2 regions of the Micromonospora sp. WMMA2032 genome follow, and region 2 is predicted to be linked to the other one. Evidence: predicted binding sites of a transcription regulator. Region 2 holds the regulator's gene; the other holds the start of a gene.
The links. The regulator HspR, encoded in region 2, represses chaperone genes until heat shock. The targets are predictions, from matches to a motif close to TTGAGTNNNNNNNACTCAA.
Positions count from the first base shown of each region.

Region 1: the regulator HspR is predicted to act here: its motif matches at 8,280-8,298, upstream of lon (endopeptidase La).

Region 1 covers NZ_CP024052.1:575,385-585,440, forward strand. Annotated here, with positions in the region: gene CO540_RS02585 (FKBP-type peptidyl-prolyl cis-trans isomerase) at 1-1, opposite strand, end outside; gene CO540_RS02590 (DoxX family membrane protein) at 163-720, opposite strand; gene CO540_RS02595 (CBS domain-containing protein) at 937-1,635, shown strand; gene CO540_RS02600 (universal stress protein) at 1,751-2,224, opposite strand; gene CO540_RS02605 (helical backbone metal receptor) at 2,334-3,050, opposite strand; gene CO540_RS02610 (nitroreductase family protein) at 3,138-3,794, shown strand; gene CO540_RS02615 (DICT sensory domain-containing protein) at 3,799-4,878, opposite strand; gene CO540_RS02620 (DUF2726 domain-containing protein) at 5,016-5,882, shown strand; gene CO540_RS02625 (hypothetical protein) at 6,182-7,450, shown strand; gene CO540_RS02630 (Lsr2 family protein) at 7,728-8,075, opposite strand; gene lon (endopeptidase La) at 8,321-10,056, shown strand, end outside.
Region 2 covers NZ_CP024052.1:4,134,614-4,144,669, reverse strand. Annotated here, with positions in the region: gene grpE (nucleotide exchange factor GrpE) at 1-531, shown strand, start outside; gene dnaJ (molecular chaperone DnaJ) at 611-1,795, shown strand; gene CO540_RS19135 (heat shock protein transcriptional repressor HspR) at 1,820-2,260, shown strand; gene CO540_RS19130 (hypothetical protein) at 2,431-2,637, shown strand; gene CO540_RS19125 (hypothetical protein) at 2,691-3,119, opposite strand; gene CO540_RS19120 (cation:proton antiporter) at 3,290-4,501, opposite strand; gene CO540_RS19115 (cation:proton antiporter regulatory subunit) at 4,507-5,007, opposite strand; gene CO540_RS19110 (winged helix-turn-helix domain-containing protein) at 5,069-5,287, opposite strand; gene CO540_RS19105 (DivIVA domain-containing protein) at 5,494-5,811, shown strand; gene CO540_RS19100 (hypothetical protein) at 5,808-6,071, shown strand; gene CO540_RS19095 (epoxide hydrolase family protein) at 6,102-7,238, opposite strand; gene CO540_RS19090 (TetR/AcrR family transcriptional regulator) at 7,321-7,959, shown strand; gene clpB (ATP-dependent chaperone ClpB) at 8,048-10,056, shown strand, end outside.

The sequences.
Region 1 (10,056 bases), 2.9 Mb from region 2:
TGAGCGGGTCTCCTCGGTGCTGACGGTGTGGTCACCGTCGATCCTGCCCGATCGCGACCGGCCGATACGCGCCGGTCCCCGCCGGGGCGCGGCGGGGGCGTACGACCGGGCGGGCGCCGCCTGTCGGCGACGCCCGCCCGGGGCGACCTGCTCTCGGTTACCTCACTTCAGCCAGGGGAGGCGCTGGACCAGGGGGAGCTTCGCCCAGGCGCGGCCGAGGCCGAGGGTGTTGCCGGCGCCGACCAGAGCCAGACCGGCGAGCAGGCCCGCGTAGATGAGGTGGTCGTCCATGAAGGGGTTGTTCTCGGGAGGCAGCACCGCCGTCCACATCAGGACCAGGAGCAGCCCGCCGGTGGCGGCGGCGATCCGGGTGCCGATGCCGAGCAGCAGGGCCACGCCGATGCCGAGCAGGCCGAGCATGAACAGCCAGTCCGCCCAGGCCGCGCCGGCGATGTCGTGGTAGATGTCCGCGAACGGGCCGGCCACCGCGTTGCCCAGGAAGCCCTTGGTCGGGCTGCCGCCGTTGATCCAGGCGTTCTTCGCCGGGGTCTCGTGCCCCAGGCCGAACATCTTGTCGAGGAAGGCCCAGAGGAACGTCCAGCCCAGGGCGAGCCGCAGCCCGGCCCAGACGTACCGGGTGGCCTTCTGGCGGGGGGTCTCGGCCGCCGGAGCGATGGTGGCGGCGGGGGTCCGCTCGATTGTCGCGGTCATGGTCTCCACGTCCCTTCTGTGCCTCGCACCGCGTTCCCGGTGGCACCTTCATTCCACTCCCCGGCGAGGGCCGGCAGCAGGGCCGACGGTGCCCCCGTGACCGGGTCCTTGGTCCCGTCCCGACCCGGTCCGGACGGCCCCCGGCGGACCGGTCCGCCGCCTCTGCCCGGGCGCCCGGGCGGCGGCCTAGCGTCGCTGGTGCAGGCCCGGCACGAGGAGGTCGTGATGAGGACGTGGCAGGTGGCCGACGTGATGACCAGGGACGTCGCGACGGTGGGCGAGGACACCCCGTACCGCGACGTCGTCGACGTGCTGGTCCGGGAACGGGTCAGCGGGGTTCCGGTGGTGGACTCGTTCCACCGCGTGCTCGGGGTGGTCTCCGAGGCGGACCTGCTGCACAAGGTGGAGCGCTCCGGCCACCCGGACGAGCGGCGGGTCTTCGAGGGGCGGCGCCGGCGTACCGCCCGGGAGAAGGCGGGCGCGCTGGTGGCCCGCGACCTGATGACCGCGCCGGCGGTCACCACGCACGAGCGGGCGTCGCTGGCCGCGACGGCCCGGCTGATGGACCGCGAGGCGGTCAAGCGGCTGCCCGTCCTCGACGACCTGGGCCGGCTGGCCGGCATCGTGACCCGGGGCGACCTGCTCCGGGTGCACCTGCGCACCGACGCGGAGATCCGCGAGGACGTGGTGCACGAGGTGCTGCGTCGGGTGCTCTCCGTGCGGGACGGCCTGGTGACGGTCCAGGTCCGCGGCGGGGAGGTCACCATGGACGGACGGCTGGACCGGCGCAGCGCCGTCGACCTCGCCGGACGCCTGGCGGGCCAGGTCGCCGGCGTGGTCGCGGTGCACAACGCCGTCGGGTACGACGTGGACGACACCACCCTGATGGAGCTGGACCCGGTGCACGCCACCCCGATCGCCTGACCGTCCCCGTTCCGGGCCCCGCCGACGCCGGTGGGGCCCGGGACGTGTCGGGCGTCCGAGCCCGCAACCGGCGACGGCCGCCCCACAGTTGGGGCGGCCGTCGCCGTGCCGACGGTCAGCCGCGCAGCGCCGGCTCGGTGGAGGCCCGGGCCGCCGGGACCGGCACCGGGACCACGACCACCGGGCAGCTCGCCTTGCGGACGCACTCCTCACTGACCGAGCCGAGCACGGTGTGCCGCAGCCGGTTGTGCCCGTGGCTGCCCAGCACCAGCAGGTCGGCCGTACGGGCGGCGGCGGTCAGCACGTCCGCCGGCCGGCCCTCGGCCACCTCCCCGGCGACCGGGTGGCCGGCACCCTGCCGCCGGACGAGGTCCGCGATCGCCCGGTCGAGCAGCTCCTCCGCGTGTCGCCGCTCGTCGGTCGGGTTCGTCGCGGTGGTCGGCCCCGCCTCGATGCCGTCCCACCGCCAGGCGACCACCGCCTGCACCGTGCCGCCGCGCGCCGCCGCCTCGTCGGCGGCCCAGTCCAGGGCGCGCCGGCCGCCGTCCGACCCGTCGACGCCCACCACGATCAGTCGGTTCTGGTTCATGGCCCACTCCCTTCGTCCTGCCCGCAGTGCACACCCGCGGCGGCGACCCCGGACAGGCGCGAAGGACCCGATCGGGCGGGCCGTCCGTCCCGCCCGCGGCGGCGACGGGTCAGACCGGGGCGGCGAGCTGGGCGGCGAGCAGCGCCGGCGCCTCGGCCAGCGAGGGGCCGTACCAGGTCAGGTGCCGGCCCGAGACCAGCACCGAGGGCACGCCGGGGAACGCCTCCGGCCCGTCGTCGGCGGTGAACCGGTACGGCTCGTCGGGCAGCACCACCAGCTCGGGCGCGCGGGCGCGCAGGACGTCCAGCGCCGGTCGGGGATAGCGCTCCGGATCCCCGGCCCAGCCGTTGACCACACCGAGCCGGCGCAGCACGTCCCCGGCGAACGTGTCCCGGCCCAGCACCACCCAGGGGCGCCGCCACACCGGCACCACCGCGGTGCGGACCCGCGCCGGCGCGGGCGGGGCGGCCCAGGCCCGGCGGGCCGCCCGCAACCACGGCGGCTCGTCCGGCGCGCCGATCGCGGCGACCAGCTCGCCGAGCTGGTCGAGGGCCTCCGGCACGGTACGCGGGAAGGTGACCCGCACCGGCACCCCGGCCGCGCGCAGCGCCTCCGCGTCGGCCAGCCGGTTCTCCTCCTCGTTGAGCAGCACCAGGTCGGGCGCGAGCGCCAGTACCCGGTCCAGGTCGGGATATTTCGTCCCGCCGACCCGGGTCACGTCCAGCCCGTCCGGGTGGGTGCACCAGTCGGTCGCGCCGACCAGCACCTCCGGGCGGGTCGCCGCGACCGCCTCGGTCAGCGAGGGAACCAGTGACACCACGCGCACGGTCGTCCTCCTCGTACCGCCCATCCTGGCGCATCGACGGCCGCCGGTCGGGTGGCCGACGCCGGGGGACCGGTCGACAATGAGCGGATGCCTCCGCGCCCCGCCGCCCTGCCGGCCCCCGACTACGGCGTCCCACCGGCCGAGGCGCTGCCCCGGGCCCGTGAGTTCGCCGACCAGCTGGTCCGCCGACGCACCGTACGCGACTTCAGCGACCGGCCGATCCCACCCGGGGTGCTGGCCGAGGCGTTGCGGGCCGCCGCGTCGGCGCCGAGCGGGGCGAACCGGCAGCCGTGGCGGTTCGTGGTGCTGACCGACCCGGCGCTGAAGCGACGCCTGCGGGCCGCCGCCGAGGCCGAGGAGCGCGTCTTCTACGAGCGGCGTGCGCCGGAGGAGTGGCTGGCCGCGCTGGCCCCGCTCGGCACCGACGCCAGCAAGCCGTTCCTGGAGACCGCGCCGGCGGTGATCGTGGTGTTCGAGGTGCACCGCGGGCCCGGGTCGCCCCGGCCCTACTACGTCAAGGAGTCGGTGGGGATCGCCGTCGGGTTCCTGCTCGCCGCGCTGCACCACGCCGGGCTGGCCACGCTCACCCACACGCCGAGCCCGATGCGCTTCCTCAACGAGCTGCTCGACCGGCCGGCCGAGGAGCGGGGCAACCTGATCATCCCGGTGGGCTATCCCGCGCCCGACGCGACGGTGCCGGACATCGACCGGAAGCCGCCGACCGAGGTGGTGCTCTGGCGCTGACCGGTCAGCGCACGGCGGGCGCCGGCTCGGGTTCCAGGCCCGCCACCGGCACGCCCTGCCGCACCGCCCACTCCACCGCGGCCCGCAGGTCCGCCGTGGGCAGCGGCCGCCGGGTGGTCACCGCCACGGCCGCGTGCACGGTGTACGCGAGGAACGGGTACGACCGGGCCAGCTCACCGATGGCCTCGTGCAGCCGTGCGACCACGGCCAGCGCCTCCGGCTCGCCGAGCGCCGGCAGGACGAGCTGGAACTCGTTGTCGGCGACGCGGACCGCCCGGTCGACCGGGCGCAGCACGCCGGTGACCGCGGCCAGGACGGCCTGACCCTCCCGGGCGACGCTGCGCCGGCCGAAGCGTTCCGGCGCGCCGGCCGGCTCGTCCACCCGCAGGCCGACCAGGGCCACCGGCAGCGTGCCGGAGGCGGTCACCCCGTCCGCGCCGGTCCACCGGCGCAGGCCCGGCTCGTCGAGCATGCCGTCGGTCGGCTCGACCGCGCGCACGCCCCGGTCGCCGCGCCGGGCCAGCAGCCGCAGCGCCGCCTCGGCCCGGGACTCGCCCGGCCCGGCCGGGATCTCCCGTACCCGGGCGACCGCCTCGTCCAGCGCGGACCGGGCCGCGGCGGGCAACCGTTCGGCGAGCCGCTCCCGCAGCCGGATCACCTCGTGCAGCGCCTCGTCCCGGCGGAATCCCCACCGCCCGTCGAAGAGCCGGCCGGACTCGAGCGTCGGCGCCGGCCCGACCTCGCCCCGGTCGTACGCCACCAGGGTGGCGCCGAAGCGCGGGGTCAGCGCCACCACGCTCCACTCCCGGGCCAGATCCTCGGCCTCGTCCAACGCCACCCCGTACGTCCGGTCGGGCAGGTCGGGCGGGGGGCCACCGACCATGCCGACCACGGTGGTGGCGGCCCGACCGGCGATCCGCCGGTAGACCTCGCGCTCCCGGTCGAAGTACGGCAGCCGCTGGAAGAGCGCGAGCACCACGAGTGGGCCGTCCTCGGCCTCGGCCAGCGCGGCGCGTTCGATGGCGTGGGATACGGCGACGAGACTGCGTTTGGTGAATCGCTCCGGGGTCCGTCCGCTGTGCACCCGCCGAGCCTAGAGGGCCGGACCGGGTGGCGCACCGGCCGGCGGGTGCCCGGATTCGCCCGCACCGCCGAGGCGGTCACCATGATCGACGCCCTACACTCGGGCGTCGAGGCGAGCGACGGACGGATTGTGGCGAGATGACGAGCACCGGCAGCGTGGCCGTGTCCTGGTTGCGGCCGGTCCCGCCGGGCGTGCCGTCCCGGTTCACCCGGGCCGGCCAGGTCGGCTACGCCGACCGGCGCCTCGGCGAGCTGGTGCAGGGACGCCCGCCGGGGGTCACCGGCAGTCAGTGGAGCACCGCCGGCCGCGCCGGCCTCGACCTGGTGGTGTGCGCGGCCGACACGGGACTTCCGCGTTTCGCGGTCAGGTTCACCACGCCGGCGGCCGACGGGTCGCCGGCCCGCCGCGCGGAACGGCTGACCGACGCGGTCTGCGCCGCCGTCGGACTGCCGCTGGTGCGGGTCGAGTCGCCGACGCTCGGCGGTGCGGACCAGGCACGCCGGTTCGCCGAGTACGTCGTCGACGCCCGGGCCTACGCCGCGGGGACCGACCCGGACGACGGGGACACGATCGGGTTCCGGGACATCGAGGGCCGGCTCCCGGACGGCCGGCGGGGTCCGGTCAACGACCTCGGCGCGTTGGCCCGGGTCGACGCGGTCGAGGCGTACGTGGCGGGCCGGCTGGCCGACCCGATCGTGCGCGGCCTGCACGTGCGCTGGACCGACGGCCCGGCGGAGGGCTGGGGCTGGGTCGAGGTGCGGCCCGGCCGGTGCCTCGTCGAGCGGGTCCGGCTGACGTCCCGGGGGTTCGCGTGCGGGGTGGAGCCGGGTCGGCTCGCCGAGGACCTGGCCGTGGCGGCGCTGGGGGAGCGGCTGCGTGACCTCGACGCGGCGGCGCCGTCCCTGGTGGACCGGGGCGACCTGCGCGGGCAGGTGCGACGCCTCGCCGAGCGGCGGGACTCGTTCGACGGCGGTTTCGCGTTCGACCACCTCTGGGTCGACTGAACCGGGCCGTCGCGACCCGCCGATTTTTTTCCGATCTCCGGTTGAACCTTCGCCGTCGGCTCTCCGTACCTAAGCGGGAATGGACGCAGATCTTCCCGCCGCGCCCGGACGGCGCGGAGACGGTGCGGAAAGGGCACCGTCGGCCATTGACGCGCGACCCGTACGTCGCAGTGATCTCACCCCGAGGATTCGTCGTTCCGCCGGGATCACCAGTCAACTACCGGATCGAGAAGGAGAGCAATTCGATGCGCAGGTCCACACGGGCGCGCCGGTCATCCGGTAGCGCACGGAGCAAGCGGATGCTGGCCGTGGTCGGCACGCTCGCGGTCTTCGGCGGCATCGTCGCCGTCACCCAGATCTCGTCCGCCCAGGACCGGCGGACGAGCACCCGTGCCGCCTCGGCGTCCTGTGTGGCCCCGAGCCCGGGGGCGACCGCCCCGGGCGGCCAGGGCAGCACCACCCGCACCTGGCAGAACGGCCGCTGGGTCCGTAACCACTGGGGTGACGGGCAGATGTCGTCGGCCGAGTGTCAGCAGACCCGGGGCGGCGGCGCGGGCGCCGGCACCCCGACCGTGGCCTGCCCGGACGTCCGCGGCAAGCTGCCGCAGGTGCCCGGCCGGGCCCGCGCCGAGGTGGACCGCAACCTGGCACTGCTGGAGAGCCAGATCGCCGAGGCGAACCGGCGGCTCGCGCGGGACGGCCGCAACGGTGGCGACTTCATCAACAACGCCATCCTCCGTCCGCTCGCCGACAAGCGCACCGCGACGATCAACCGGATCGCCACCGCGATCGGCCGGGGCGGCCAGCGTCCGCAGGGCCTGGAGCAGCTCGCCGCGTGCGCCCTCGCCGACAACGCCCAGAACGGCGGCGGCCAGAACGGCGGCGGTCAGAACGGCGGCGGTCAGAACGGCGGCGACAACGGCGGTCAGAACGGTGGCCAGAACGGCGGGAACAACAACGGCGGCCAGAACGGCGGCAACAACGGCGGCCAGAACGGTGGCAACAACAACGGCGGCAACAACGGCTTGGAGGTGCTCGCCAAGGACTGCAGCGGCAGCCAGCTGGAGGCGCACAACGGTTTCCAGAACGGCAACCGGTGCGTGAGCACCGCATTCGGTGAGGTCGGCGCCGCGGCGAACAACCCCTCGCTGCTCATCACCCAGTTCCCGAACCAGGTGCAGCGCAACCAGCCGTTCACGCTCCGGGTCACCACGAAGAACCTGGTGCGGGACCGCTTCCTCGCCGCCGGTCAGGGTGGCTACTACCTGGAGAGCTCGCTGCTCAACGGCCAGGGTCTGGTGCGCGGCCACTTCCACACCGCCTGCCGGATGCTCGGCAGCACCCGGCAGCCCCCGAACCCGCAGGACGTGCCCGCGTTCTTCGTCGCGACCGAGGACGGCCGGGGCGGGTCCCAGCCGGACGACGTGCTGATCCAGATCCCGGGCCTGCCGGAGTCCGGCCTGGCGCAGTGCTCGGTCTGGGCCGGTGACGGCTCGCACCGCATCCCGATGATGGAGCGGGCCAACCAGACCCCCGCCATCGACGTGGTGCGCATCCAGGTCAACTGACCCGATCGACCGACGGCCGGAGCCGCCCGGGACCCCTCCCGGGCGGCTCCGGCCGTCGGTGCGTCCGAGTCGTCGATCAAGGAGTTGGCGTCCCGGCCCGCGCCGACTCCCGACGCGAACTCCTTGATCAACGGAGGGGGGCGGTAGGGCGGGTGGGCGGGAAAATTGGTGCCGGTGGGATCGGGGGGTGTGAAAATTGTCGACCTGGAAAAAGTCGACGGGGCCACGCCGATTTCTCAGCGTGACCCCGGGATGCCCGACGGTGAACCGGGAGGGTTCAGCGGTTCTTGTAGGCCTCGACGACCGAGACCGGGATGCGACCCCGCTCGGAAATCTCGTAGCCGTTCTTGGTGGCCCATTCGCGGATGGCGCGGTTCTGCTCGCGGTCCATTCCCGAGGTGCTCGGCCGGGTCGCGCGCCGGGTCGCCCGGCCGGTGTCGGCCGGGCCGCGACCGATCCGCCTGCCAGCGCTGATGTACGGGTCCAGCGCCTTGCGCAGGACGCCGGCGTTCTCGTCGGAGACGTCGATCGTGTAGGCCACGCCGTCCAGGCTGAACTCGACGGTCCGATCGGCCTTTCCGCCGTCGAGGTCGTCGGTCAGAACGGTGATTACTTTCCTTGCCATCGCCATTACTCCCTGTGTCGGGCGGGGTGTGGCTAAGAGTTTGACCTACCAAGCGGTAATTTCGCAACAATACCCGACTCCTTCCATTCGGCGGGTCGCGTAAACGGCGGCGCGGCAAATGGGTCGACAGGCGGGAGGGGCGACGCGGGCGGGGCGTGGGCGTGGCGTGGGTCACAAGCCGGAACAAGGGGCACGGTTTGTTACTTGAGCCAGACACGCTCAACCAACGTGATGGCAGGTGTTCGATGGCAACTCTTCCGGTACTTCCCCTGACCGACGCCGTCCTGCTGCCCGGGATGGTCGTCCCGGTGACCCTCGACCCGACCACCCAGGCCGCGGTCGACGCGGCCCGGGCCACCGGCGACAGGCAACTCCTGGCCGTGCCCCGCATCGACGGCGAGTACGGCTCCGTCGGCGTGGTCGCCACCATCGAGAAGGTCGGCCGGCTGCCCGACGGTGAGCCGGCCGCCGTGGTGCGCGGTCTCGCCCGTGCCCGCATCGGCTCCGGCGTACCCGGCCCCGGCGCGGCCCTCTGGGTCGAGGCGACCGCCCTCGACGAGCCCGCCCCCGCCGGCCGGGCCCGGGAACTGGCCCGCGAGTACCGGGCGCTGATGACCTCGGTGCTCCAGCAACGCGGCGCCTGGCAGGTCATCGACGCCATGGAGCGGATGACCGACCTCTCCGAGCTGGCCGACTCGGCCGGCTACGCGCCCTGGCTCAGCCTGGCGCAGAAGACCGAACTGCTCGCCGCGCCGGACGTCACCGCCCGCCTCGAGCTGCTGGTCGGCTGGGTGAAGGAGCACCTGGCCGAGCAGGAGGTCACCGAGCAGATCACCAGCGACGTCCGCGAGGGGCTGGAGAAGTCCCAGCGCGAGTTCCTGCTCCGCCAGCAGCTCGCCGTGATCCGCAAGGAACTGGGCGAGGACGAGCCGGACGGCTCCGCCGACTACCGCTCCCGGGTCGAGTCCGCGGACCTGCCCGAGAAGGTGCGCGAGGCCGCCCTGCGCGAGGTCGGCAAGCTGGAGCGGGCCAGTGACGCCTCACCGGAGGCGGGCTGGATCCGTACCTGGCTCGACACCGTCCTCGAGATGCCGTGGAACACGCGTACCGAGGACAACACCGACCTGGCCGCGGCGCGGGCGGTGCTCGACGCCGACCACGCCGGGCTGACCGACGTGAAGGACCGCATCCTGGAGTACCTCGCGGTGCGCAACCGCCGCGCGGAGCGCAACCTCGGCGTGGTCGGCGGTCGCGGCTCCGGCGCGGTGCTCGCCCTCGCCGGCCCGCCCGGCGTCGGCAAGACCAGCCTCGGCGAGTCGGTCGCGCGGGCGCTCGGGCGTACCTTCGTCCGGGTCTCGCTCGGCGGCGTCCGCGACGAGGCGGAGATCCGGGGCCACCGGCGCACCTACGTCGGCGCGCTGCCCGGCCGGATCGTGCGGGCCCTGCGGGAGGCCGGCTCGATGAACCCGGTAGTGCTGCTCGACGAGGTCGACAAGCTCGGCGTGGGCTACTCCGGCGACCCGGCGGCGGCCCTGCTGGAGGTGCTCGACCCGGCGCAGAACCACACCTTCCGCGACCACTACCTCGAGGTCGACCTCGACCTGTCCGACGTGTTGTTCCTGGCCACCGCCAACGTGGTGGAGTCGATCCCCGGCCCGCTGCTGGACCGGATGGAGCTGGTCGGCCTGGACGGTTACACCGAGGACGAGAAGGTGGCGATCGCGCGGGACCACCTGCTGCCCCGGCAGCGGGAGCGGGCCGGGCTCACCGCCGAGGAGGTGACCGTCGCCGACGAGGCGCTGGCGCTGATCGCGGGTGAGTACACCCGGGAGGCCGGGGTCCGGCAGCTCGAACGGGCGCTCGCCAAGATCCTGCGCAAGGTGACCGTGGCGTTGGCGTCCGACCCGGCGCCGGTCCGGGTCGACACCGGCAACCTGGCCCGCTACCTGGGCCGGCCCAAGTTCACCCCGGAGTCGGCCGA
Region 2 (10,056 bases):
GTCGACGAGATCGGCGGCGAGGCCGAGGTCTCCGGCCCGCCGGTGGTCGACTCACCGGCCGAGCCGAGCGGGGAGACCGGCAAGGCGGCGCCGCTCGGCGCCGAGCTGGAGGCCCTCCGCGGGGACCTGGAGGAGCGCACCCGCGACCTCCAGCGGGTCTCGGCGGAGTACGCCAACTACCGCAAGCGGGTCGACCGGGACCGCAGCCTGGTCCAGGAGCAGGCCACCGGCACGGTGCTCACCGCGCTGCTGCCGATCCTGGACGACCTGGACCGGGCCCGCGAGCACGGCGACCTGGTGGGACCGTTCGGCAGTGTGGCCGATCAGCTCACCGCCGCGCTCGGCAAGTTCGGCCTGACCGCGTTCGGCGAGCAGGGCGACCCGTTCGACCCGACCCGGCACGAGGCGGTGGCGCACCAGACCTCCGCCGACGTCACCGAGCCGACCTGCGTGCAGGTCATGCGCCGGGGCTACCAGCTCGGCGAGCGCCTGCTGCGGCCGGCTCTGGTCGCGGTCGCGGACCCGGAGTAGTGCCCACCCGTGACGTCCCGTCCGCCCCTGTCGGGCGGGCGGGACGACCGGGATCGGACCCGTGGAAGGGGGTGGACCGGTGAGTTCCAAGGACTGGATCGAGAAGGACTACTACGCCGCGTTGGGCGTGGACAAGTCCGCCTCCTCGGACGAGATCAAGAAGTCGTACCGGAAGTTGGCCCGGGAGTCGCACCCGGACCACAACCCCGGTGACCCCAGGGCCGAGGAGCGGTTCAAGACCGTCTCCGAGGCGTACGCGGTGCTCGGCGACGAGAAGAAGCGGCGCGAGTACGACGAGATGCGGTCGCTGTTCGGCTCGGGCGCCTTCCGGCGCAACGCCCGCGGTGCGGGCCAGCCGGGCGGCGCGCCGTTCGACGTCTCCGACCTGTTCGGCGGTGGCGGCGGCGGCGACACCCGCTTCGGCGGCGGTGGCTTCACCGACCTGTTCAGCACGATCTTCTCCGGCGGCGGCGGTGGCGGCGGTGCGGCGCGTCCGCGCGGTCCGGCCCGGGGTCGGGACGTCGAGGCCGAGGTGGCGCTGGACTTCTCCGACGCGGTCCGCGGCGTCACCCTGCCGCTGACGTTGCGCGCGCCGGGCGTCTGCGACACGTGTCACGGCAACGGCGCGAAGCCCGGCACCCAGCCGGTGGCGTGCCCGGTCTGCCACGGCGCCGGCGTGACCACCCGCAACCAGGGGTCGTTCAGCTTCTCCGAGCCGTGCCGCAACTGCCAGGGCGTGGGCACGATCGTCGAGGAGAAGTGCCCGGAGTGCCACGGCACCGGCGGGGTCACCAAGACCCGCACGCTGAACGTGCGCTTCCCGGCCGGGGTGGCCGACGGGCAGCGGATCCGGCTGGCCGGCCGGGGCGAGCCGGGTGAGCGGGGCGGTCCGGCGGGCGACCTGTTCGTGCACGTCAAAGTCCGCCCGGACGAGCTGTTCGGGCGTACCGGGGACGATCTCACCCTGAACGTCCCGATCACGTACGCCGAGGCGGTGTTCGGCACCGATCTGCGGGTGCCGACCCTGGACGGCACGGTGACCCTGCGGGTGCCGCCGGGTACGCCCAGCGGACGGGTGCTGCGCGCCCGTGGCAAGGGCGTCGTACGCAAGGACGGCCGCGCCGGTGACCTGCTGGTCACGCTCGACGTGGTGGTCCCGGCGAAGGTGTCGGACGAGGCGCGGGCGGCCTTGGAGACCTTCGCGGAGCAGACCCCGCCCGCCGCGCGGGAACATCTGGACGCGCGGGTACGTCGGTTCGGTTGACGGCGGCAGCGGAGGTGAGCGGGCATGTCGGAGGAGTACGTCGGCGCGGGTGACCCGGCCTACGAGGCCAAGGTCCTGATGATTTCGGTGGCCGCGCGGATGGCGGGCATGCACCCCCAGACGCTGCGCCAGTACGACCGGTTGGGGCTGGTCCAGCCGGGCCGGGCGGCCGGTGGCGGTCGCCGCTACAGCGTCCGGGACGTGGTGCTGCTGCGCGAGGTGCAGCGGCTCAGCCAGGACGACGGGATCAACCTGGCCGGGGTCAAGCGGATCATCGGGCTGGAGCGCCTGCTGGAGGAGGCGCAACGGAGGGTGGCCCGGCTGGAGGCGGAGTTGGACGCCGCGTACCGGCGGATCGCCGAACTGGAGTCGCTCGGTGGCTTTCCCCGTGGCGACCTGGTGCCCACCAACCGCACCTCGACCGCGCTCGTCGTCTGGCGACCCCGCCGCACCCCCGACCGCTGACCGCACGAGGGCCGGCGCCGCCCCCGCCCGGGGCGCGCGCCGGCCTTCGCCGTTCCCGCGCCGACCTCCGGCGGGGTTGGGGAAAGCGCGGTGCGACAGGGGCGCGGTCCACTACGCTTCTCAGCAGGGCAAAAGCCCCTAAATCGCACTCCGGGCTGGCGGGGGGAGCCATGGCGGAACCGGCGAAGAAGGTGGCGGAGCGGGCGGAGGAACGGCTGGAGAAGGTGGCCGAGAACGTCCGGGAGCGATTCGACCGGGTCACCGAGGGTCGTTTCAGCGACAAGGTCAAGGAAGGGCGCTTCGCCGACCAGACGGACCACGGCGTGGACCGGGCGAGGGACGACGAGCGGCGCAGGAAGCAGGGCGGGTCGACCTGACGATCCGTCGACGTGCGGGCCGGGACCCACGGGGGGTCCCGGCCCGTTCGCCGTCAGAGGCGGCGGTTCTCCCGGACCAGGCCGCCCTCGCACCAGTCGCGGTAGACGAAGAGATCCGGGCGGGCGAGCAGGACCCGGCTGTTGTGCGCCCAGTTGCGCATCAGGTCGTCGCCGGCCCGCTCGGCCTGCTCCACCAGCTTCCGGAAGCGGCGCTTCGGGTGGGCCCGGAAGTTCGTCCGGATGCCGTCGGCGGCGTAGATGTAGAGGCAGTGCAGCGCGAACCGGCGGGCCGGGCAGGAGCGGTCCATGGCCAGGTCGAACAGGGTCTGCACCAGGTGGTCACCGGCGACCAGGAGGTCCCAGTCCGGCGGCATCGAACTCAGCGGCACCGAGTCGGGCTGGTAGGCCCAGGCCCGCAGCTCGGCGGGCGAGGGGTCGACCGGGTTGGCGAAGCCGTGAAACGTCTCTTCCTGCACGCTCACCGGCCGACCTTCCGCTTGCGCTGGCGGGGGCACCGGCCACCCGCGGACCCTGGCTGCTGGGGCGACACGTTAACGCGGTTGGGCGGAGCAGTGGTAGACCTTCCCGGAATCAATTTGACAACCGTTGGCCGGGCCGGATCCGCCGTGCGGCCGATCCGACCCGGCCGAGGTCAGTCGCCCACCCTTACCGGAGCGGGCGGCCGGCCGGCGGCGGCGCGGCGGCGCAGCCACTGCTTGAACCAGGGCATGTCCGGCAGTCGGGCGAGCAGCGGCCCGGTCACCACCGTGATCAGCACGTACGCCGTGGCGAGCGCGGCCAGCTTGGGCTCCACCGGGTAGACGGCGGCGACGGCCAGCCCGGCGATGACGATGGAGAACTCGCCGCGCGGGGTGAGCGCCAGCCCGGCCCGCCAGCGACCGGGCTCGGCGATCCCGGCCCGCCGGGCGGCCAGGTAGCCGGTGGCCACCTTCGTCGCCATGGTGACCACGGCCAGCAGCAGCGCGGGCAGCAGCACCGGCGGCATGTCCAGCGGGTTGGTGACCAGCCCGAAGAACACGAAGAAGACCGCGGCGAAGAGGTCCCGCAGCGGCGAGAGCAGCTCGGTGGCGTGGTGGGCCACCGGGCCGGACAACGCGATGCCGACCAGGAACGCGCCGACCGCGGCGGAGACCTGGAGCTTGGCCGCGATGCCGGCGACCAGCAGGGTCAGGCCGAGCACCCCGAGCAGCAGGGCCTCCGGATCCTTGGCGGAGAGCGCGGCGGAGATCAGGTGCCCGTACCGGATCGCCACGGCCAGCACGACGACCACGGTGAACACCGCGACGGCGAGCGCGATGCCGCCCTTCACCAGGCCGACCCCGGCGAGCAGCGCGGTGACCAGCGGCAGGTAGAGGGCCATGGCCAGGTCCTCGATCACCAGGACGGAGAGGATCACCGGAGTCTCCCGGTTACCGACCCGGCCCAGGTCGCCGAGCACCTTGGCGATGACCCCGGAGGACGACACCCAGGTGACGCCGGCGAGCACCACGGCGGCGACCCAACCCCAGCCCAGCAGCAGCGCGAAGGCGAAACCGGGCAGCGCGTTGAACACCGCGTCGATGAGCCCGGCCGGCGCGGCCGAGCGGAGGTTGCCCACCAGCTCGTTCGCGCTGTATTCCAGGCCGAGCATGACCAGCAGCAGGATCACGCCGATCTCGGCGCCGACGGCGAAGAACTCCTCGCTGGCGTTGAGCGGCAGCAGCCCGCCGTGCCCGAAGGCGAGGCCGGCGAGCAGGTAGAGCGGGATGGGTGAGACGCCGACGCGACGGCTGAGCCGGCCGAGCAGGCCGAGCAGGAGCAGCAGCGCGCCGACCTCGACGAGCAGGATTTGGGTTTCGTGCATACGCGTCAGCCGTCCGGGTCGGTCTCGGCGAGGATCGCGGTGACGCCGTCGAGACCCTGACGGGTTCCGACCACGACGATCACGTCGCCGGCTTCGAACCGGAAGGTGGGGTCGGGCGAGACGTTCACCTCGCCCTGACGCAGCACCGCCACGATGGAGGCGCTGGTCCGGGTGCGTGCCTTGGTGTCGCCCAGCCGCCGGTTGACGTACTTCGAGCCGGCCGGCATCACGATCTGCTCGGTCAGCAGCCCGGCGGCCTGCTCGCGCAGCCCGGAGAGCTGGCCCAGCATCAGCGACGCGCCGAGGATGTCGGCCAACGCCTCGGCCTCGTCGTCGGTCAGCGGTATGTCGTGCTGGCAGGAGTCGGGATCGTCCGGGTCGTAGAGGACCAGGTCGCGGCGGCCATTGCGGTGGGAGACCACGCCGAGCCGGCGGCCGGATTCCGTCATGAGGTCATGACGTACGCCGATTCCGGGTAAGGCGGTCTGTTCGACACGTACTCGCACGCAGGCGAGGCTACCCCTGCCGGGGCATGTGCTGGTTGGCTGGCCGCGTCGGCCGGCTCGCCTACTTGGACTCGGCGACGAACACGCCGACGCCTTCGAGCGTCTCGGTGAGGCCGGTCGCTCGAAGGATCATCATCGCCTTACCGACCACCGTGTCGGAGACGCCGTACTCCTTGCACAGTTGAGCGCGACTCGGCAGCTTGTGGCCGGGCGGCCACTCTCCCGAATCGATCTTGCTCTTCAGTTCGTCTGCGAGCATCTGGTACTGCTGCTTGGGCATACACACTCCCCGGGTGGCACGCCCATTCGATCACGTCTCCGCCTCCGACCTCAAGCAATCGTGGGTCGATCGTTGACCTACAACTGGTACCAATTGTAGGTTGCTCGTGAACGCTCCCGGGTGGCACTTGGAGCGCTTCCCCCGGGTCGGGACGGGCGTCCCCGAGGCTCGTCCCGACCCCCGCCCAGCGAGAAGGGACAAGCGTCGTGCGCAACCTCTTGCGAATCCGGCCCCGGCGGCGGGACGTCGGCCCGTCCAACGTCGCGCCGCCCGGCGCCTACCGCTCCACGTCGTACCTCCCGCTGCGACCCTGGCAGGTGCGGGGCCGCAGCTTCCGGACGCGCCGCCGAGGGCTGGACCCGGCCGAGGTCGCCGCGTTCCTCGACCGCGTCGCCGGGGATCTCGCCGCCGCGTACGCCGAGGTGGCCCGCAGTCGGGACGAGACGGCCCGGATCAAGGGCGCGTTGCGGGAGTGGCAGTCCCGGCAGGCGCCCACGATGCGCGACCTGGCCGGTCGGCCGTGACGGGGCGGTACGTGATCCATTTGCCGGTGCGGGCGGCGGACCTGGCGCGGGCGAAGATCCTCGGGCGCACCGCCGGCCGGGCGCTGGGGTTCCTCGCGGTGGTCGAGTTGGGCGGGATCACCGTCTCGGCCGAGGACGACCAGTGCGTACGCCACTGGGTGTTCTGCGACCGCAAGCTCGACGGCGGCCGGCGCTGTGTGTTGCGCGCCGACCATGTGACGCCCTGCACCGCGCGTCTGCCCGGCCGCCGCAGTCCCTGACGACCGGGTGCATCCGCACATCGGGTCCGCTCAGCGGAGCCCGGCGAAGAACTGCCGAATGTCGCCGACCAGCACGTCGGTGGCCTGGTGTGCGGCGTAGTGCCCGCCGACGTCCCCGCCCCGCTCGGGTCCCGCGTTGAAGGCGTGCCAGCTGACGATGCCGGCGTGGTCCCGGTCGGCGAACCGGCGGATCGACTGGAAGTCCCCGGGGAACATCGCCACCGCGGTCGGCGCCGTCGTCGGCCCGGTCGGCTGCTCGCCGGCGTGCGCGTCCTCCCAGTAGAAGCGCATCGACGAGGCGGCGGTGCCGGTGAACCAGTAGACCGCGACGTTGGCCAGGACGAAGTCCGGGTCGAGGTTCTCGTCGAGGAGCTGCCCGTTCCAGGCGAGCAGGCCGACCGGCGAGTCGGCCAGCGCGAACGCCAGCGTCTGCGGCTGCTGGCTGTGCACCTGGTTGAAGGAGAACTTGTTCTCGTAGAACCACTGGAGGTGGCGCAGCGCCGCCTGGTCGGCGTCGGAGAGCCCGTCGAACTCGGCCGGGTCGCCGGACGGGAACGAGAAGAGCTGGGTGACGTGCACGCCGAGCACGTGGTCCGGGTCGAGGCGGCCGAGTTCGGGCGAGATCATCGAGCCGGCGTCGTTGCCGACCGCGCCGTACCTGTCGTAGCCGAGGCGGGCCATCAGCTCGGCCCAGGCCCGGGCGGTGCGGTAGCGGTTCCAGCCGGAGCTGCGGGTCGGGCCGGAGAAGCCGAATCCGGGCAGCGACGGGATCACCAGGTGGAACGCGGGCGCGGCCGGGTCGGCCGGCTCGGTCAGTGGGGCGATCACGTCCAGGTACTCGACCACGGAACCGGGCCAGCCGTGGGTGAGCACCAGCGGGGTGGCGTCCGGCCGGGACGACCGGACGTGCAGGAAGTGGATCTCCTCGCCGTCGATCTCGGTGACGAACTGCGGGTGCGCGTTCAGTCGGGCCTCGACCGCCCGCCAGTCGAACGTCTCCAGCCAGTAGGTCGCCAGCTCGCGGACCCGCGCGGTCGGCATGCCGTACGCCGTGCCGGCGTCGGGCAGCTCGCCCGGCCAGATGGTGCGCCGCAGCCGGTCGGTGAGGTCGTCCAGGGCGGTCTGCGGGATCTCGACGCGGTAGGGACGGAGAGCGGTGGCCGACATGACTTCTCCCTCGGAACGGAATGTTTCGTTCCGCTCTAAGGTAGCAGAGCGGAACGATCCGTTCCACTGTTATCGTCGACCCATGTCGAACCCGACCGACGACCTCCCGCTGGCCGGTCGGCGCGCGCAGGCGGCCCGCAACGACGCCGCGATCCTGGCGGCGGCACGCAGCGTCTTCCTGGACGACCCGAAGGCGCCGATCGCCGCCGTCGCCGAGCGGGCCGGCGTCGGCATCAGTGCCCTCTACCGCCGGTACGCCGGCAAGGAGGACCTGCTGCGCACGCTCTGCCACGACGGTTTGCTCCGGTTCGTCGCGGCGGCCGAGGAGGCCGCCGCCGAGCCGGACGACTGGGCCGCGTTCGCCGGCTTCCTGGAGCGCGTCGTCGACGCCGACGTGCACTCCCTCACCGTGCACCTCGCCGGCACCTTCACGCCGACCGAGGAGATGGGCCGGGCCGCGGTGCGCGCGAACGAGCTGGTCGACGGGCTGGTCGGGCGGGCGCGGGACGCCGGGCGGCTCCGACCGGACGTGGTGACGCAGGACGTCGGGCTGCTGCTGGAGGGGTGCGCCGCGATTCGCGTACCCGATCTCGACCGGACCCGGCAGCTACGCCGCCGGCACCTCGCGGTGCTGCTGGCCGGCCTGGCCGTGCCCGGGCCGCCGCTGCCCGGGCCGCCGCCGGCGGCGGGGGAGTTCGACTGGCGGTGGCGATCGAAGTAGTGACTCGGGTCACACCGCTGGAGTTGAGCGGAATAGACTCAAGTCTGGTTGTGTCGTTCCCAGTGGACACGCCGATCCGGGGGAGCCCATGAACACGGAACGCCTCACCACCAAGAGCCGCGAGAGCATCACCGGTGCCGTCGCGCTGGCGAACCAGCGCGGCCACGCCACCGTGGAGCCCTGGCACCTGCTGCTGTCACTGCTGGACACCGACGGTTCGACCGCGGCGGGCCTGCTGCGCGCCGTCGGGGCCGACCCCGCCGAGCTGCGCCGGGTCGCCCAGCGTTCGGTCGACGCGCTGCCGGCCGCACGCGGGTCCAGCATCGCCGAGCCCACGCTGGCCCGCGAGTTCGTCAACGCCATCGGCGCCGCCGAGCAGATCGCGCGGCCGCTGGGCGACGAATACACCTCCACCGAGCACCTGCTGGCCGGGCTGGCCCGGGTCGGCGGCGCGGTCTCGGTGGCCCTGAAGAACGCCGGCGCCACCGAGGAGAACCTGGTCGCCGCGTTCCCCACCGTCCGGGGCGGGGACCGCCGGGTCACCACCGCCGACCCGGAGCAGACCTACCAGGCCCTGGCGAAGTACGGCGTCGACCTCACCGCCAGCGCCCGCGACGGCAAGATCGACCCGGTGATCGGCCGGGACTCGGAGATCCGCCGGGTGATCCAGGTGCTGTCCCGCCGCACCAAGAACAACCCGGTGCTGATCGGTGAGCCGGGTGTCGGCAAGACCGCGATCGTGGAGGGCCTGGCCCAGCGGATCGTGGCCGGCGACGTGCCGGAGTCGCTGCGGGACAAGAAGCTGGTCTCGCTCGACCTCGGCGCGATGGTGGCCGGCGCGTCCTACCGCGGGCAGTTCGAGGAGCGGCTGAAGTCCGTGCTGGAGGAGATCAAGAACTCCGACGGCCAGGTCATCACGTTCCTCGACGAGCTGCACACCGTGGTCGGCGCCGGCAAGGGCGAGGGCTCGATGGACGCCGGCAACATGCTCAAGCCGATGCTGGCCCGGGGCGAGCTGCGGATGGTCGGCGCGACCACGCTGGACGAATACCGCGAGCACATCGAGAAGGACCCGGCGCTGGAGCGCCGCTTCCAGCCGGTGCTGGTCGGTGAGCCGACCATCGAGGACACCATCGGCATCCTGCGCGGGCTCAAGGAGCGCTACGAGGTGCACCACGGCGTACGCATCACCGACGCCGCGCTGGTCGCCGCCGCGTCCCTGTCCGACCGCTACATCACCGACCGGTTCCTGCCGGACAAGGCGATCGACCTGGTCGACGAGTCCGCGTCCCGGCTGCGCATGGAGATCGACTCGCGCCCGGTCGAGGTGGACGAGATCGAGCGCGCGGTACGCCGGCTGGAGATCGAGGAGATGGCGCTGGCCAAGGAGCCGGACGCCGCCTCCGCGGAGCGGCTGGAGCGGCTGCGCAAGGAGCTGGCCGACAAGCGCGAGCAGCTCACCGCCCTCTCCGAGCGGTGGCAGACCGAGAAGAGCCACATCACCAAGCTCTCCACCGCCAAGGAGGAGTTGGAGCGCCTCGGCGGCGAGGCCGAGCGGGCCGAGCGCGACGGCGAGCTGGAACGCGCCGCCGAGCTGCGGTACGGCCGGATCCCCGCGCTGCGTGCCGAGCTGAAGCAGGCCGAGGAGGAACTGGCCCGGCTCCAGGCCGACGGCGCGATGCTCAAGGAGGAGGTCGGCGCGGACGACATCGCCGCCGTGGTCGCCTCCTGGACCGGCATCCCCGCCGGCCGGCTGCTCGAGGGCGAGACGGCCAAGCTGCTGCGGATGGAGGAGTCGCTGCGGGGCCGCGTGGTGGGCCAGGCCGAGGCGGTGGGCGCGGTCTCCGACGCGGTCCGCCGCGCCCGGGCCGGCGTCGCCGACCCGGACCGTCCGACCGGCAGCTTCCTCTTCCTCGGCCCGACCGGCGTCGGCAAGACCGAGCTGGCCAAGGCGCTCGCCGAGTTCCTCTTCGACGACGAGCGGGCCATGGTCCGCATCGACATGAGCGAGTACGGCGAGAAGCACTCCGTGGCCCGCCTGGTCGGCGCCCCGCCCGGCTACGTCGGCTACGAGGAGGGCGGCCAGCTCACCGAGGC